DNA from 3 places in the Nesterenkonia sp. AY15 genome. Region 1 is predicted to be linked to each of the others. Evidence: predicted binding sites of a transcription regulator. Region 1 holds the regulator's gene; each other region holds the start of a gene.
The links. The regulator HrcA, encoded in region 1, represses chaperone genes, less so after heat shock. The targets are predictions, from matches to a motif close to TTNGCACTCGNNNNNNNCGAGTGCNAA.
Positions count from the first base shown of each region.

Region 2: the regulator HrcA is predicted to act here: its motif matches at 1,486-1,512, upstream of groL (chaperonin GroEL).
Region 3: the regulator HrcA is predicted to act here: its motif matches at 1,682-1,708, upstream of groES (co-chaperone GroES).

Region 1 is NZ_JAJOYV010000007.1:61,884-64,150, reverse strand. Features, by position in the region: gene LSI54_RS10780 (DUF3097 domain-containing protein) at 1-295, opposite strand, end outside; gene hrcA (heat-inducible transcriptional repressor HrcA) at 364-1,389, shown strand; gene dnaJ (molecular chaperone DnaJ) at 1,402-2,267, shown strand, end outside.
Region 2 is NZ_JAJOYV010000002.1:314,531-316,797, forward strand. Features, by position in the region: gene groL (chaperonin GroEL) at 1-1,291, opposite strand, end outside; gene LSI54_RS05340 (lipid II:glycine glycyltransferase FemX) at 1,641-2,267, shown strand, end outside.
Region 3 is NZ_JAJOYV010000002.1:76,937-79,203, reverse strand. Features, by position in the region: gene groL (chaperonin GroEL) at 1-1,076, opposite strand, end outside; gene groES (co-chaperone GroES) at 1,150-1,446, opposite strand; gene guaB (IMP dehydrogenase) at 1,788-2,267, shown strand, end outside.

The sequences.
Region 1 (2,267 bases):
GGGTGGGGGGAGTCAGCTCCACCGGCTGGCCCTCATACAGGAAGCCGTGGCCCAGCGGGAAGGAGCGGACCTTGCCGCGCCGGTCCTCGAGACTCACCACATGGACACCGCCGGAGGCCTCCACCGAGATGATGGCGCCGACCCAGCCGGACTCCACCTCCTCGATCACGGCGCCGTAGTCGGCGGGCATCGCGGAGACCTTGCGGAGCTGGCTCTGGCGGAGCCGGGAGAGGTCCTGGGCACCCCAGTTCAGGGTGGAGGAGGGACGCCAGTCGGGGAAGTGCGGAGCGCTCATGATCACCCATTGTAGAATTGGCACTTGTACTCGAAGAGTGCCAGAAGTTCAGGAGGCGCCAAGCTTACATGTCAGACACCCGTCGTCTGCAGGTTCTGCGTGCCATCGTGGAGGACTACGTCCAGACCCGGGAGCCGGTCGGATCCCGGGCCCTGGTGGAGCGCCATGACCTGGAGGTCTCGCCCGCCACGATCCGCAACGATATGGCCCACCTCGAGGAGGAGGGTCTGATCGCCGCCCCGCACACCTCTGCCGGGCGGATCCCCACCGACCTCGGCTACCGACGTTTCGTGGACAAGATCACCGAGGTCCGTCCGCTCTCGGCCGCCGAGCGGCGCGCCATGGACACCCTGCTCGAGACCGCCGATGACCACGACGCGATGCTCGAGCACACCGTGCGGCTGCTCGCGATGCTCACCAACCAGGTCGCCGTGATCCAGCATCCGCAGCGCTCCACCGCGAAGATCCGACATATCGACATCGTCTCGATGTCCTCGCACAAGGCGCTGGCCATCGTGATCCTCTCCTCCGGGAAGGTCGAGCAGCGCATGGTCACCCTCGCCGACGCGATCGGCGACGACTCGCTGCACCGGATCGCCCAGGTGCTCTCCACCGAACTGCATCAGCGCTCCATCTCTGCCCTGCCGCTGCCCACCGACACCCTGATCAGCCGGGTGGAGCCGGTGCTGCGGCCGTCCATGGCGATCATCGCCCAGGCGGTGGAGACGATCCTCGAGTCTTCCCGCGTGGATCGCATCATCATGGCCGGGACTGCTAACCTCGCCAGGTCGGGCCGCGACCTCGGTCCCTCCATCGGTCCCATTCTTGAGGCGCTCGAGGAACAAGTAGTGCTGCTTCGACTGTTGACAGAGATGGAGCAGGACCGACGCGGTCTCTCCATCCGCATCGGTCACGAGACCAGTCATGATTCGCTGATCGAGACCGCTGTCGTCGCAGCAGAGTATGGCTCCCAGGCGGGAGCCGAAGGTGCCAAGCTCGGCGTCGTCGGTCCGACCCGCATGGATTACGGCTCCACCATGTCCGCGGTGCGCGCAATGGCGCGCTACCTGTCCCGAATTCTCTCCGAAGGGTGAACGTCCTTGAAGATGACGACTGACTATTACGAAGCGCTCGGCGTCAGCCGCTCGGCGTCCACCGAAGAGATCAAGAAGGCCTACCGCAAACAGGCCCGCAAGCTTCACCCTGATGTGAACCCCTCCGAGGATGCCGCCGAGCAGTTCAAGGCGCTCGGCCGCGCCTACGAGGTGCTCTCCGACCCGCAGAAGCGGCAGAACTACGACGCCACCGGTGATGAGAACGGCCGCTCCGGATTCCCCGGCGGCGGAGCAGGCGGCGCCGGCTTCGGCGGCTTCGGCGACATCTTCGAGACCTTCTTCGGCGGGGGAGGCGGAGGCCCCGCCTCACGCACCCGCCGCGGCCAGGATTCGCTGATCCGGGTCCGCATCGACCTGCGCGACGCCGTGTTCGGCACCACCAAGGAGGTGGAGCTGGAGACCGCCGTGACCTGCACGGTCTGCGACGGCTCCTGCACCCGCAAGGGCACCTCGCCCACCACCTGCCCGGACTGTCACGGCCAGGGCCAGGTCCAGCGGCCGATGCGCTCGATCCTGGGCACCGTCATCCAGACCCAGACCTGCGCCCGCTGCGCCGGCTTCGGCAACATCATCGAGGACCCCTGCCAGGAGTGCGACGGCCAGGGTCGGGTGCGCGAGCGCAAGTCCCTGAAGGTCAAGGTCCCGGCAGGCGTGGACCGGGGCAACCGGATCCACCTGGCCGGCGAGGGCGAGGCCGGACTGGCCGGCGGCCCCTCCGGAGACCTGTTCATCGAGGTCGAGGTCAAGCAGCACGAGGTCTTCACCCGCCGCGGCAACGACCTGCACGCCACGGTCTCGATCCCGATGACCGCGGCCGCCCTGGGCACCACGGTCGACCTGGACACCTTCGACGGCGC
Region 2 (2,267 bases), on a different contig from region 1:
TGAGCTGCAGGGTCGCGAAGGCGCGGGCGCCGGCCTGGATCAGGGCCACGCCGCCGCCGGCGACGATTCCCTCATCCACAGCGGCCTTGGCGTTGCGCACGGCATCTTCGATGCGGTGCTTGCGCTCCTTGAGCTCGACCTCGGTGGCGGCACCGGCCTTGATGACTGCCACGCCTCCGGCGAGCTTGGCAAGACGCTCCTGGAGCTTCTCGCGATCGTAGTCCGAGTCGGAGTTCTCGATCTCGGCCTTGATCTGGGCCACGCGGCCCGAGATCTCGTCGGCTTCGCCGGCACCTTCGACGATGGTGGTCTCGTCCTTGGTGACGACGACCTTGCGAGCGGTGCCGAGCAGCTCCAGAGTGGTGTTCTCCAGCTTCAGGCCGACCTCTTCGGCGATGACCTGACCACCGGTGAGGATGGCGATGTCGGCCAGCATGGCCTTGCGACGGTCACCGAAGCCGGGGGCCTTGACGGCCACTGACTTGAAGGTGCCCTTGAGCTTGTTGACCACCAGTGCGGCCAGCGCCTCACCCTCGACGTCCTCTGCGATGACCAGCAGCGGCTTGCCGGACTGCATGACCTGCTCGAGGACGCCGATGATGTCCTTGACCGAGGAGATCTTGGAGTTGGCGATCAGGATATAGGGGTCCTCCAGGACTGCTTCCTGGCGCTCGGCGTCGGTGACGAAGTAGCCGGAGAGGTAGCCCTTGTCGAAGCGCATGCCCTCGGTGAGCTCGAGCTCGAGACCGAAGGTGTTGGACTCCTCGACGGTGATGACGCCTTCCTTGCCGACCTTGTCCAGCGCCTGAGCGATCAGGGCGCCGATCTGGGTATCACCGGCGGAGATGGAGGCGGTGGCAGCGATCTGCTCCGTGGTCTCGATCTCCTTGGCGGACTTGAACAGCTCGGCGGTGACGGATTCCACGGCGAGGTCGATGCCGCGCTTGAGCGCCATCGGATCGGCGCCGGCTGCGACGTTGCGCAGGCCTTCCTTGACCAGGGCCTGGGCGAGGACGGTGGCGGTGGTGGTGCCGTCGCCAGCGACGTCGTCGGTCTTCTTGGCGACCTCCTTGACCAGCTCGGCGCCGATCTTCTCGTAGGGGTCGTCAAGGGTGATCTCTTTGGCGATGGAGACACCGTCGTTGGTGATCGTGGGTGCACCCCAGGACTTCTCCAGCACGACGTTGCGGCCGCGGGGACCCAAGGTGACCTTGACGGCATCGGCGAGGACGTTCAGTCCGCGCTCGAGGCCGCGGCGGGCCTCTTCATCGAATGCAATAGTCTTTGCCATAGTGGCGTGTCCTTCCTGGACTCGGCTTGTCTCAAGCCGTGGTGTGTGACTGTCAGACGTGTTCGCGTCTGCTGGGTCGAACCATTCCAGGTGCCCGCGACGGACGGCCGTCCCCGCGTCACCGGGAACATCTATATGGCCTCACCTGCTCAGGTTCCTCTAGCAGTCTCGACACGAGAGTGCTAAACCAATTTTTAGCACTCTCCCCTACCGAGTGCAAACCTCTGCGCCGATGGCAGATTGTGCCGCCGCTCTCGCGCAGGAGGGCCGGGCTGGGACGGCGGAGCGGAACTGCCCCTGAACCTGATCTCCCAGCCGCACAGGAACCAGACGGTACCCTTGAGGCGTGATGGAGCATAGAGATTCAGGCGTTGCCGCCGTGTACGAGGTCCGCCCGATCAGCGCAGAGGAGCACACCAGCTTCCTGGCCGACCAGAAGACCGCATCGTTCCTGCAGAACCCGCGCTGGCCCGCGGTGAAGAAGGAGTGGCGGGCCCAGAGCCTCGGAGTCTTCGACGCCAGCGCCGGAGCCGAATCCGCCCCGGTGGCCGCCACGCTGGTGCTCTTCCGTCGGCTCCCGATCCCCGCGGCGGTGCCGCTGCTCGGGAACAAGACGCTCGCCTATCTGGCCGAGGGCCCGGTGCTGGACCCGGCCGCTGATCTGGAGCAGCTGCTCCCGCCGCTGCTCGCCCATCTCAAGGCCTCCGGCGCATTCCTGATCCGCATGGGCCTGCCCTCGGTGCTGCGCCGGTGGGAGGCCAAGGAGGTCCGCCGCGCGCTGGCCGCCGGCGAGAACACCAGCATTGAAGAACTCGACCCGCTCGAGGTCGATCCGGCCGGCGCCGCCCAGGCCGCCCAGTGGCAGCAGCAGCTGCGCGCACTGGGCTTCAAGGCCCCCGCCCCGAGCACCGACTTCGAGGCCGGGCAGCCCCAGTTCCAGGCCCGCATTCCACTCACCGACGAGACCGGCGCCACC
Region 3 (2,267 bases), on a different contig from region 1:
CGGTCCCACTCGGAGTCAGAGGCGTCGGCCTGGGCCTTGATGGTGGCCGCGCGAGCGTCCACATCTTCCTTGGACCCGGCGCCGTCGACGAGGGTGGTCGCGTCCTTGGTCACGGTCACCCGACGTGCGGTGCCCAGTGATTCCAGATCCACCTGATCGAGCTTCAGGCCCAGATCAGGAGAGATGACCTGTCCACCGGTGAGCACGGCGATGTCCTCGAGCATGGCCTTGCGGCGGTCCCCGAAGCCGGGGGCCTTGACCGCGACCACGTTGAGCGTGCCGCGCAGCTTGTTGACCACCAGGGTGGAGAGGGCCTCGCCCTCGACGTCCTCGGCGATGATGAACAGCGGGCGCTTGGCCTGCAGGACCTTCTCCAGCACCGGCAGGAACTCTGCCATGTTGGAGATCTTGCCCTGGTTGATCAGGATCAGCGGATCCTCGAGGATCGCTTCCTGGCGCTCGGGGTCGGTGACGAAGTGCGGGGACAGGTAGCCCTTGTCGAACTGCATGCCCTCGGTGATCTCCAGCTCGGTGGAGGTCGAGGACCCCTCTTCGATGGTGATCACACCGTCGGTGCCCACGGCGTCGAATGCACGCGCCAGGAGTTCACCGACCTCGTCGTTCTGCGCGGAGATCGCGGCCACGTTGGCGACCTGCTGGCCCTCGACCTCGCGAGCGTTCTCGCGGAGTCGGCGGGTCACGGCGGCGACCGAGGTCTCGATGCCGCGCTTGATCTCACTCGGTGCCGCGCCGGCGGCCACATTGCGCAGGCCTTCCTTGACCAGAGCCTGGGCGAGGACCGTTGCGGTGGTGGTGCCGTCGCCTGCGACGTCGTTGGTCTTGGTGGCGACTTCCTTGGCCAGCTGCACGCCAAGGTTCTCGTACGGGTCTTCGACCTCCACCTCACGGGCGATGGTGACGCCGTCGTTGGTGATGGTCGGTGCGCCCCAGGACTTGTCCAGGACTACATTGCGGCCTTTCGGGCCGAGCGTGACCTTGACCGTGTCTGCAAGCTTATCGATGCCGGCTTCCAGAGCGCGGCGTGCAGCATCACTGAATTCAAGCTGCTTTGCCATGGGTTACTGCTCCTTTGAGAGTGTGAGAATCGGATCGTGATGAGGTCTGTGAAGAGCCTTCAGCAATCCGTTCTTACTTCTCGATGATGGCGAGGACGTCGCGGGCGTTGAGCACGAGGTACTCGTCGCCGCTGACCTTGACCTCGGTGCCGCCGAACTTGGAGTAGATGACGACGTCGCCCTCGGAGACGTCAACCGGGATGCGCTTGCCCTTTTCGTCGAAGCGACCTGGGCCCACGGCGACGACCTTGCCCTCCTGGGGCTTCTCCTTGGCGGTGTCGGGGATGACCAGACCGGAAGCGGTGGTCTGCTCTGCTTCCAGGGGGCGAACAACGATGCGATCCTCGAGAGGCTTGATAGAGACTGACACGTCAGTACTCTCCTTTGCGTGGTGTGGATTCGGTTTATCAGCACAGGCCCGTGCAGAGCCTCCCGGTGCTTCCGGGGTGCTCGACGAGCCGAAATCTGTCGCACGCCTTGGGAGTGGCCAACCGTCGTCGCGGTGCCGGATGGTGCCCCGTCAGGCTGATATCCGCGGGTTGACGACCCGCGGACAAGCTGGCACCCGAGGGTCTCGAGTGCTAGGTGAAACTTTATAGACGGGCTTAGCACTCGGTCAAGCAGAGTGCTAAGCCTTTGGCTCCGGGCGGACGTGGACGGGACGTAGACTTGTCGCTGAGCCACCCGCTTTTGACCCCGAGAGGCACCACCGTGACTGAAACTCATCAGCAGACGAGCGCGGCCGGCGCTGCGGAGCATGATCCCTTCGGCTTCGTCGGACTGACCTACGACGACGTCCTGCTGCTCCCCGGCGCGACCGACGTGATCCCCTCCGAAGCGGATACCGCGACTCGCTTCTCCCGCAACATCGTGCTGCAGTCCCCGGTGGCCTCGGCCGCGATGGACACCGTCACCGAGGCGCCGATGGCCATCGCCATGGCGCGCCAGGGCGGCATCGGGATCCTGCACCGGAACCTCTCCATCGAGGACCAGGCCCGGCAGGTGGACAAGGTCAAGCGCTCCGAGTCCGGCATGATCAGCGATCCGGTGACGATCACCCCGGACGCGACCATCGCCGACCTCGATGAGCTCTGTGCCCACTTCCGGGTCTCCGGGCTGCCGGTGGTCGACGGCGAGTCCAAGCTGCTGGGCATCATCACCAACCGCGACACCCGGTTCATCCCGCGCGAG